2 regions of the Burkholderia territorii genome follow, and region 1 is predicted to be linked to the other one. Evidence: predicted binding sites of a transcription regulator. Region 1 holds the regulator's gene; the other holds the start of a gene.

What was found. Region 1 encodes HrcA, which represses chaperone genes, less so after heat shock. Its sites were predicted from a motif close to TTAGCACTCNNNNNNNNNGAGTGCTAA; they were not measured.
Region 2: groES (co-chaperone GroES) is a predicted target of HrcA. The motif match lies at 3,236-3,262, and genes of this name have one in related genera.

Annotation. Positions count from the first base shown of each region.
Region 1 covers NZ_CP013366.1:719,704-725,111, forward strand. Annotated here, with positions in the region: gene recN (DNA repair protein RecN) at 1-1,159, opposite strand, end outside; gene WS51_RS14030 (NAD kinase) at 1,179-2,081, opposite strand; gene hrcA (heat-inducible transcriptional repressor HrcA) at 2,212-3,234, shown strand; gene hemH (ferrochelatase) at 3,373-4,437, shown strand; gene WS51_RS14045 (RNA-binding S4 domain-containing protein) at 4,443-4,850, shown strand; gene WS51_RS32530 (hypothetical protein) at 4,822-4,983, opposite strand; gene grpE (nucleotide exchange factor GrpE) at 5,335-5,408, shown strand, end outside.
Region 2 covers NZ_CP013366.1:849,866-855,273, reverse strand. Annotated here, with positions in the region: gene WS51_RS14575 (hydroxymethylpyrimidine/phosphomethylpyrimidine kinase) at 144-1,010, shown strand; gene groL (chaperonin GroEL) at 1,182-2,822, opposite strand; gene groES (co-chaperone GroES) at 2,869-3,162, opposite strand; gene WS51_RS14560 (SRPBCC family protein) at 3,536-4,045, opposite strand; gene WS51_RS14555 (LolA family protein) at 4,075-4,707, opposite strand; gene WS51_RS14550 (cupredoxin domain-containing protein) at 4,704-5,108, opposite strand; gene WS51_RS14545 (anti-sigma factor family protein) at 5,145-5,408, opposite strand, start outside.

The DNA.
Region 1 (5,408 bases):
CGCCCGCCATCGACAGCTCCTGCATGCCGGCCGTGACGGCCGCGCCGAGCGCCTTCGCGGCCTGCGCGCGTGACTTCGACAGGCGTTTCGCGTCGGTGAGATAGGCTTCCCACGCCTTGGCTTGCGCGGCTTCCAGCGCGCCGAGATCGGCCGCTGCGTCGAGCGCGGCGAGCTGCGCGCGGCGTGCCGCATGCTCCTCGTGCAGCGTGTCGGGCGGCAGCCTGAACTTGCGGGCGGTCGAGTGCAGCGCGTCGAGGCGCGTTTCGACCTGCGCGAGCCGGGCCGGGTCGAGATCGAGGCGCTGCGCATAGTGCGACAGCGAATAGACGGCTTCCTGCAGCTGGATCTCGGCCGGTTCGAGCGAGGCGAGCGCATCGCCGAGCCCGGAGTCGTAATCGGCCAGGCTGCGCAGTTTCGACACGATCGCGCCGAGCTGCGGGAGCATCGCGTCGTCGGCCTCGGACAGCGCGTTGAGCGCACCCTGCACGCCGGCGATCAGGTTCGCCGAATGCGACAGGCGCTTGTGCTCGCTGCCGACTTCGTCCCATTCGCCCGGTTGCGGCGCGAGCTTGTCGAGCTCGGCGAGCTGCCATGCGAGCTTCTCGCGTTCGAGCTGCAGTTCCCGTTCGTGCGCCTTCGCGGCGTCGATCGCCTGCGTCGCGTCGCGCCAGACGCGCCACGCGCGTGCGACGTTCGCGGCATCGGCGACGAGCCCCGCGTGCGTATCGAACAGTTCGCGCTGCGCATCGGGGCGCATCAACAGCTGATGCGCGTGCTGGCCGTGGATGTCGACCAGCATCTCGCCAAGCTCGCGCAATTGCGCGAGCGTCGCGCTGGTGCCGTTGATGAACGCACGCGAGCGGCCGTTCGCGTCGATCACGCGGCGCAGCATCACGGTGTCCTCGGCGTCGAACGCGTGTTCGTCGAGCCAGCGCGCGACGCGGTCGTGCGGCGTGAATTCGGCGGTGATGTCGGCGCGGCCGCAGCCGGTGCGCACGACGCTTGCGTCGGCGCGCTCGCCGAGCGCGAGGGCCAGCGCGTCGATCAGGATCGACTTGCCGGCGCCGGTTTCGCCGGAAAAGACGGTAAAGCCGCTGTCGAATTCGAGATCGAGCGCGGCGACGATGACGAAGTCGCGGATCGAGAGGTGGCGAAGCATGGTGTCGGGCTCGGGTGCGTCAGGACGCCTTGTCGTCTTCGTTCGATGCGTGCTCGTTCCAGTGCAGCTTCTTGCGCAGCGTCGCGTAATAGCTGTAGCCGACCGGATGCAGGAACGGCACCGTGTGCTTCGAGCGGCGCACCTCGATCGTGTCGTTCAGCTCCAGCGAGGTAAACGACTGCATGTCGAAGTTCACGTTGACGTCACGGCCGCCGACGATCTGGATCGCGATCTTCGAATCGTCGGGCAGCACGATCGGCCTGTTCGACAGCGCATGCGGCGCGATCGGCACGAGCACGATGCCCTGGAGTTGCGGGTGCAGGATCGGCCCGGCCGACGACAGCGCGTATGCGGTCGAGCCGGTCGGCGTGGCGACGATCAGGCCGTCCGAGCGCTGGTTGTACATATACCGGCCGTCGACCGACGCGCGCAGCTCGACCATCCCTGAAAAGCCGCTGCGGTTCACGACGACATCGTTGAACGCGAGTGCGTGGTAGATCGGCTCACCGTCGCGCACGATCCGGGCCTCGAGCAGCGAGCGCTCCTCGCGCTCGAACTTGCCCGACAGGATCACCGGCACGAGCGCCTGCATGTCGGCCGCCGCGATGTCCGTGATGAAGCCGAGCCGCCCGTGGTTGATCCCGATCAGCGGTGTCTTGTACGGCGCGAGCTGCCGGCCGATGCCGAGCATCGTGCCGTCGCCGCCGAGCACGACCGCCACGTCCGCGCGCGCACCGATTTCCGCCGGAGTGAGCGCCGGATAGCCGGAGATGCCGATTTCGCGGGCCGTTTCGGCTTCGAACACGACCTCGAAGCCCAGCTTCGCGATGCAGCCAGCCAGCGTGGCGAGCGGCTCGGCGATGCCGGGCGTGTTGCTCCGGCCCACGAGCGCAACAGTATTGAACTGATTACCGGTTTTCATGCCGGCATTACACCATAGCTCGTTGACGAAAAGAACCGGCTGTGTGAAGACAGGGCCGGATCGATCGGCCCGTGCGACAGTGGTCGCGGCCACTCGCCGTGCTCGCGCGGTTGCGCTAAAATTTTCCACCATGCTAGATCCTCGCGCACGAACCCTCCTGAAAACCCTGATCGAACGGTATATCGCCGACGGTCAGCCGGTCGGCTCGCGCACGTTGTCCCGTTATTCCGGGCTCGAGCTGAGCCCGGCAACGATCCGCAACGTGATGTCCGACCTGGAGGAGCTCGGCCTCGTGTCGAGCCCGCATACGTCGGCCGGCCGCGTGCCGACGCCGCGCGGCTATCGGCTGTTCGTCGATACGATGCTGACGGTCGAGGCGCCGATCGACGCCGAGGCCGTCGCGCGCCAGGTGCAGAACACGCTGCAGGCGGGCGAACCGCAGCAACGCGTGGTGGCAGCCGCGGCGAGCGTGCTGTCCAACCTGTCGCAGTTCGCGGGCGTCGTGCTGACGCCGCGCCGCAGCCATGTATTCAAGCAGATCGAGTTCATGCGCCTGTCGGACAAGCGCATCCTGCTGATCATCGTCACGCCCGAGGGCGACGTGCAGAACCGCATGCTCGCGACGCCGCGCGACTATTCGCCGTCGCAGCTCACCGAGGCATCCAACTACATCAATGCGCACTTCGCCGGGCTGTCCTTCGACGAGGTGCGCCGCCGCCTGCGCGACGAGATCGACCAGCTGCGCGGCGACATGACCACGCTGATGCACGCGGCCGTGACGGCCAGCACCGAGGTGCCCGACACCGAGGACACCGTGCTCATTTCCGGCGAGCGCAACCTGCTCGAGGTGGCGGATCTGTCGTCCGACATGGCGCGGCTGCGCAAGTTGTTCGACGTATTCGACCAAAAGACGGGCCTCCTTCAATTGCTCGACGTGTCGAGCCACGCGCAGGGCGTGCAGATATTTATCGGCGGCGAATCGACGCTGGTGCCGATCGAGGAAATGAGCGTCGTGACGGCGCCCTACGAGGTGAACGGCAAGATCGTCGGCACGCTCGGCGTGATCGGCCCGACCCGCATGGCGTATAACCGCGTGATCCCGATCGTCGACATCACCGCGCGGCTGCTGTCGCTCACGCTGAGCCAGCAGTAACCCGAACCGATACCGTTTCGCCATCGTGCCGCGACGCCGCGTGCATCGCCAGTCGGCCGAACGGCCAGCCGACCCGAGCAAGGCGGCCCGCTATAATTGAGGGCCGTCCGACTGCGTGCCCCGAGCACGTTTCTGCCCATGCGTTTCGATCTCGAGCCGCCTTCGAGTGTTGCCGCCTCCCATCGCATCGGCGTGCTGCTGATCAATCTCGGCACGCCCGACGCCCCGACGCCGCGCGCGGTGCGGCGCTATCTGGCCGAATTCCTGTCGGATCCCCGCGTCGTCGAAATCCCGCAGGCGATCTGGCAGGTCCTGCTGCGCACGTTGATCCTGCCGCTGCGCGGCCGCGCGTCCGCGAAGAAATACGCTGCCGTCTGGATGCCAGAGGGCTCGCCGCTGCGCGTGTACACCGAGCGGCAGACCGAAGGCGTGCGCCATCTGCTCGCATCGAACGGCTACCAGGTAACGGTCGACTACGCGATGCGCTACGGCAGTCCGGGCATTGCGCAGGCCCTCGCGCAGTTCAAGCGGGCGGGCGTCGAGCGCGTGCTGCTGATGCCGATGTATCCGCAATACTCGGCGTCCACCACCGCCACCGCATTCGATGCCGCGTTCGCCGCGCTCGCGCGGATGCGCAACCAGCCGGAGGTGCGCACGGTGCGGCAATATGCCGACCATCCGGCCTACATCCATGCACTCGCGGAGCAGGTGCGCCATTACTGGGCGCAGCACGGCCGGCCCGACTTCGCGGCCGGCGACAAGCTCGTGCTGAGTTTTCACGGGGTGCCGAAACGCACGCTCGACCTGGGCGATCCCTATCACGACCAGTGCCAGCAAACGGGCGCGCTGCTGATGGCCGCGCTCGGGCTGTCGACGCTCGAATGCCGTGTGACGTTCCAGTCGCGCTTCGGCAAGGCCGAGTGGCTGCAGCCATACACGGCGCCGACGCTGCGCGAGCTCGGGGAGGCCGGCGTGCGGCGGGCCGACGTGTTCTGTCCCGGGTTTACGGCCGATTGTCTGGAGACGATCGAGGAGATCGGGATGGAGGTGCGCGACGAGTTCATCGCGGGCGGCGGCCAGGCCTTCCACCGGATTCCGTGCCTGAACGGCGCGCCGGCCTGGATCGGCGCGCTGGGCGAGATCGTCGCCGAGAATCTGCAGGGCTGGCCGGTGAAGGCCGCCCAGCCCGAAACGGTGAGTTGAACACGATGAACTACAAGATTTCGACGGAACCCGGCGCCAGGCTGCGCATCGACAAATGGCTGTGGGCAGCGCGCTTCTTCAAGACGCGCTCGCTCGCGTCCGACGCGGTCGACAAGGGCCACGTGAAGATCGGCGGGGCGGCCGTCAAGCCGGCGAAGGACGTGCGCGTCGGCGACGAGGTCGAGATTGCGATCGACGGTGTCGTCTGGCACATTGCCGTGCTCGGCATCTGCGACGTGCGCGGGCCCGCGAGCATCGCGCAGACGCTTTACGAGGAAACGGAAGCGGGGCGCGTGGCGCGGCTCGCCGAACTGGAGCGGCGCCGCACGTATCGCGAGCCGGCGGCGGAACTGCACGGCCGGCCGACCAAGCGCGACCGGCGCATCATCGACAGATTTTCTGGTGGGAGCTGAACATCTGGTCGAAGGTAGCCCGCGCGCTTCCGTATTCGGTCGTGCGGTCGGTCACGGCTCCGGACAGGCAGATGGTGGTGGTGCCGGCAATCAGTACCAGCGCGACCACCGATATGGCAAAGGTCAATTTCACGGTACTCGCCTCGCTCGGACGGTGAATGCAGCGCCAGGTGGATGTCAGGCGGCGGTAAGCTAGGGTAAACGCGCTTTCTCGACGCTTGAATGGAGTGTAGTGCAGCCCCCTGTGGCGAGCTAGTACTTGCCTGGTAAGCGTTGTTACCGGCCGTTTCGTCTGATCTGACGACAAATGCGCGCAATCGGGCAGCGCGCGGTGCGGTTGTTTCGCGGTATTGGCGAATACCGGCGAATAGCCCTCTTGAAATCGCAGTTTTCGCCCTTATTTGCACCAACAATGTGCGGTGCCGCCGGCATACGGTCCGGCGGTTGCCGATTTGGCTTCAACCTCTAATCGACTTTCAGCGACATGGAAAACACGCAAGAGAACCCGGCTACCCAATCGGCCGAAGAGATCGGCAGCGAGAAGCAGGCGGCGCAAGG
Region 2 (5,408 bases), 130 kb from region 1:
AAAAATTCCGACGTGCGGGCCAAATTCCGCCGCATAATGGCTGAAAAGTGCGGCCTGCCGGGCAACACGGGGGCCAAATGCCCACTTCGCCTCGCCGTCCGCAGTTCTGTCGCTTCCCCGTTTTTTTCTTGCCCCATTTCTACATGTCCAGCAACGCCCCTCCGATCGTCCTCACCTTCGGCCTGTCCGATCCCACCGGCGGCTCCGGCCTCCAAGCCGATCTGATGACCCTGGCGAGCATGGGCTGTCACGGTGTGTCCGTCCTGACGGGCTACACCGTGCGGGACTCCGCCGCCTGCGACGAAGTGACCGGCCTCGATCCCGATGTCGTCGCCGCCCAGGCGCGCATGCTGCTCGAGGACATGCCGGTCGCGGCGTTCAAGATCGGCGCCGCGACGCGCGCGGAAGTCGTGAGCGCGATCGCGGAGGTGGTCGCCGACTACGACGGCGTGCCGCTCGTGCTCGCACCGGACTTCACGCTCGACGACGAGCACGTGCTTGCCGCCGACGACCTGCGCGAATCGATCGCCGACCTGCTCGCACCGCAGACGACGCTGCTGGTCGCCGACCACGCGACGCTGATCGCACTCGCGCAGCCGGACGGCGATGCCGAAGCGCCGAATCTCGATGCCGCCGTGTCGCACCTGCTGTCGCAGGGCTGCGAGTACATCCTGTCGTCGGAAACGGGCTCGCACCGGCTCGTCAATACGCTGTACGGCGAGGAAGGCCAGCTTCGCGAGGACATGTGGGATCGCTCGCCGCACCGGCTGATGGGCATCACCGACACGCTCGGCGCGGCGATCGCGGCGCTGCTCGCCAATGGCCAGGAACCGCCCGAAGCGGTGCGCGAGGCGCAGGAATACCTGTACCAGGCCGTGCGCGACGCGTTCCGGCCCGGCATGGGCGCATATCTGCCCGACCGGTTCTTCTGGGCACGCAGCAACGACGAGGAAGGCGGGCGTCCGGTGACGGAAAGCAGCAAGGCCTCGCCGCGGATCGCCCGGCACTGACGCGTGCGGGGCGGCCTCGCGCCGCCATTGCGCGCAAACTGCGCTCGCTTCGGGGCGGCATGACCGCCCCTTTTTACGTGCGCATAAAAAAAGACCCGCATCGCTGCGGGTCTTTTTCTTTGGCTGGAACGCGCATCGCTGCGCGCCCCGGACATCATCGACCGAAGTCGATTACATGTCCATGCCCATGCCGCCCATGCCGCCCGGCATGCCGCCCGGCATCGGTGCATCTTCCTTCGGCAGTTCTGCGACAGCTGCGTCCGTCGTCAGCAGCAGGCCTGCAACCGAAGCTGCGTTCTGCAGCGCGGTGCGCGTGACCTTGGTCGGGTCGACGACGCCGGCTTCAACCATGTCGACGTACTCGCCCGTTGCTGCGTTGTAGCCGTAGTTGCCCTTGCCTGCAGCAACTGCCGCCACCACGACGCTTGCTTCTTCGCCGCCGTTCGTGACGATCTGGCGCAGCGGCTCTTCCATTGCGCGCAGCACGATCTTGATGCCGGCGTTCTGGTCGGCGTTCGAGCCGGTCAGTTCGGCGATCGCGGTACGTGCACGGATCAGCGCAACGCCGCCGCCCGGGACGATGCCTTCTTCAACGGCAGCGCGGGTTGCGTGCAGCGCGTCTTCGACGCGTGCCTTCTTTTCCTTCATTTCGACTTCGGTCGCAGCACCGACCTTGATCACTGCAACGCCGCCGGCCAGCTTGGCCACGCGCTCTTGCAGCTTTTCACGGTCGTAGTCCGACGTCGCTTCTTCGATTTGCGTGCGGATTTGCTTGACGCGCGCTTCGATGTTCACGGCTTCGCCTGCGCCGTCGATGATCGTCGTGTTTTCCTTGCCCACTTCGATGCGCTTCGCCTGGCCCAGTTCTGCCAGCGTTGCCTTCTCGAGCGTCAGGCCGGTTTCTTCCGCGATGACTTGACCGCCGGTCAGGATCGCGATGTCTTCCAGCATGGCCTTGCGGCGATCGCCGAAGCCCGGCGCCTTGACCGCAACGGTCTTCAGGATGCCGCGGATGTTGTTGACGACCAGCGTTGCGAGCGCTTCGCCTTCGACGTCTTCAGCGATGATCAGCAGCGGACGGCCAGCCTTCGCGACTTGCTCGAGCACCGGCAGCAGATCGCGGATGTTCGACACCTTCTTGTCGTGCAGCAGCACGAACGGGTTTTCGAGGACGGCGACTTGCTTGTCCGGGTTGTTGATGAAGTACGGCGACAGGTAGCCGCGGTCGAACTGCATGCCTTCGACGACGTCGAGCTCGTCAGCCAGCGACTTGCCGTCTTCGACGGTGATCACGCCTTCCTTGCCGACCTTGTCCATCGCTTCAGCGATGCGATCGCCGATCGACGAGTCGCTGTTCGCCGAGATCGAGCCGACCTGTGCGATTTCCTTGTTCGTCGTGCACGGCTTGCTGATCTTCTTCAGCTCTTCGACAGCCGCTGCGACTGCCTTGTCGATGCCGCGCTTCAGGTCCATCGGGTTCATGCCCGATGCGACGTACTTCATGCCTTCGCGGACGATCGATTGCGCGAGGACGGTAGCCGTCGTCGTGCCGTCGCCTGCGTTGTCGCTGGTCTTGGAAGCAACTTCCTTGACCATTTGCGCGCCCATGTTCTGGAGCTTGTCCTTCAGCTCGATTTCCTTCGCGACCGACACACCGTCCTTGGTGACCGTCGGGCCGCCGAAGCTGCGCTCGAGCACGACGTTGCGGCCCTTCGGACCCAGCGTGACCTTGACTGCGTTGGCGAGAATGTTCACGCCTTCGACCATCTTCGAACGGGCGGAATCGCCGAATACGACGTCTTTAGCTGCCATCTTCTAACTCCTTGAATTCTCGAGAATATGTGCGGACAGTGGACGCTTACTTGGCGTTGACCACGGCCATGATGTCTTCTTCGCGCATGACCAGCAGTTCCTGGCCGTCGACCTTGACGGTCTGACCAGCGTACTTGCCGAACAGCACACGATCGCCGACCTTCACGTCGAGCGCGATCGGCGCGCCCTTGTCGTCGCGCTTGCCCGGGCCGATGGCCAGGACTTCGCCTTGATCCGGCTTCTCAGCTGCCGCGTCGGGAATCACGATGCCCGAGGCGGTCTTGGTTTCCTGATCCAGGCGCTTGACGATCACGCGATCGTGCAAAGGACGAAGGTTCATATTCACTCCTCTCTTGACTGAGATTGAAGAACGCTTAGGGAATCTGCCCGGCAGGTTGCCCGGCAGAGAATTGTTAGCACTCTCGTGCAGCGAGTGCTAATTATATGGACGGGTTTTGACAAATTCAAGAAGGGAAGCCGGAGGTTTTTTTGCGCGGCGACGAACGGCCAAAAGACGTGGGCAAATTGAAAAAATCCATTTAAAACAATTACATAACCATCCAGACCGAAGACTGCGAGCGACCGGGATACGGGATTTCCCGACCCCCGCCCCAATTTGACACGGGTCGAGCGCCGAGTTCCCGCGGTCGTCCGGCATCGCATGAAAACGCCTGCTGGGGCATCCGACCGGCCCAAACGCCCGCCGTGGAACGTCACATGTCCGGACAGCCCGCGACCGGCTGGAACGTCCGGCCGTCCGCCTCGACCGTCGCGCCCAGCAGACGCGCGAGGCCTTTCGCGCCTTCGCGCATCACGACGTCGTGATTCCACGCGAACAGCGGTCGCGCGACCGGCTCCAGCCAGTTCATCCAGCGCTCGCGCGTGCGGATGTGCCAGTCGTAGCGCACGACCGTGCGCGTGCCGTCGCCGGCGAACGACCAGCGGCCGTCGCCTTCGATCGCGCCGCTCGCGCGACCTTCGAGCACATGCGGGCGCTCGACGCGCAGCACGCGCATGTCGAAGGTCAGCCGGTACGGCAACGCGCCTTTCCATGTGTATCGCTGCAGCGCGCCGACGCCGCGTGCGTCGCCGCGCTCGAGCTCGACGGTCCGCACTGCACTCTTCCACCAGTCGGGCCAGCGATCGACCTGGTAGATCGCGTCCCAGACAGCCGCGAGCGGCGCGTCCACGCGCCACGTCGTCGAAAACCGGTATTCCGCCATGCTGCCTCCGGCGCGAATCAGAATCGGAATCAGGGCGCGAAAAAGCGGGCGGGAAACGCGACGTCGATCTCGACGTCGTCGAGCGTCACCGTTTCGAGCGGCGCGTCGTCGTCGTCCGCGAAGCTCACCACCTTCAGCGGAAAGCCGTCCTCGGTGTCCAGCCACAGACGATAGCGATGCACGCCGTCGACCACGTGCGCGGGCGCGCCCGTCACTGACACGCGCAGTGTGGTGTGCCCGCCGATCGTCTCCTGGCCTTCGGTCACGGTCACACCGCCCTGCTGCAGCGCATGCACGTTGCGCAGCAGCACGCCGACGTCCGAGCGGTCGACGCGATGCCCGCTGCGGTCGCGCAGCAGCGGATTGGACGGCGACAGCGTCAGCGCGGGCAGCGCATGCTCGCCGAACGGGCGCAGACGCACCTTGCCGTCGCCGGGGTCGTATGCGAGCACCGCGCCGTGATGCGGCGACACGAAGTCCATTCGGACGAAACCGGGTTTGCAGTACGCGTAGCGGAATTCGGCGTGCTCGCCGCTGCGCGCCGACGAGCGGATCGTCGCGCGGTACGACTGGACCTGGTCGAAATGCGTCTGAGCAATGGTCACGGGATCGGCTGTCATGCTCGCTCCTATCAGGCCGGCGGCCAGCAACGCGGCGATCACGGCGCCGCCTCGACGTCGAGCACACCTTCCATGCCGCGCTCGCGATGGCTGCGCAGGAACAGCAGCCGATGCGTGCAATAGTAGGCGAAGCGGCCGGGGGCGGTCGGCGTGAAGCGAAACGTGCGCGGCGTCGCGCCGAGCTCGGTATGCACCGCGATGCCGGCCTGCGGCGAGTCGATCTCGAAACTGTGCGGCACGACGCCCGATTCGGCCGACACGGTCAGCTCGACCGGCACCTGCGCGCGGACGATCACGTGATTCGGACGAAAGAAATAACTGCCGCCGACGATCGCCACCCGCTGCACGCCGTCGGCGTCGACCGGCACGCGCACCGGCGCATCGCCGTCCGCCCGCGCGGGCCCGGCGCCCGCCACGAGTGCAATCATCACCATCGCCGCCATCGTGTTCATCGTCGACTCCCTGCCGATGTCGCCGCGTCATCCCCTCCACGCGTCGGTCGGCCCGCCAAGCGCGCCGCATGCTTCGATCGCGAGCTCGCGCAGGCGTCGTTCGTCGGCACGTCCCGAGAGCGCAAAACCCATGCCGCGATCGGACCAGAAATACGTGTCGCGGCCGCCGGCCGATATCGCCCGGGGCGCAAAGCGCCGCGCATCGTAGGCGGTCATGTAGAGCGTCACGCGCTCGCCGTCCGCACGCTGGTACATCAGTTGCGCGGCCGGCCCCGCGTCGTCCGCCAACAG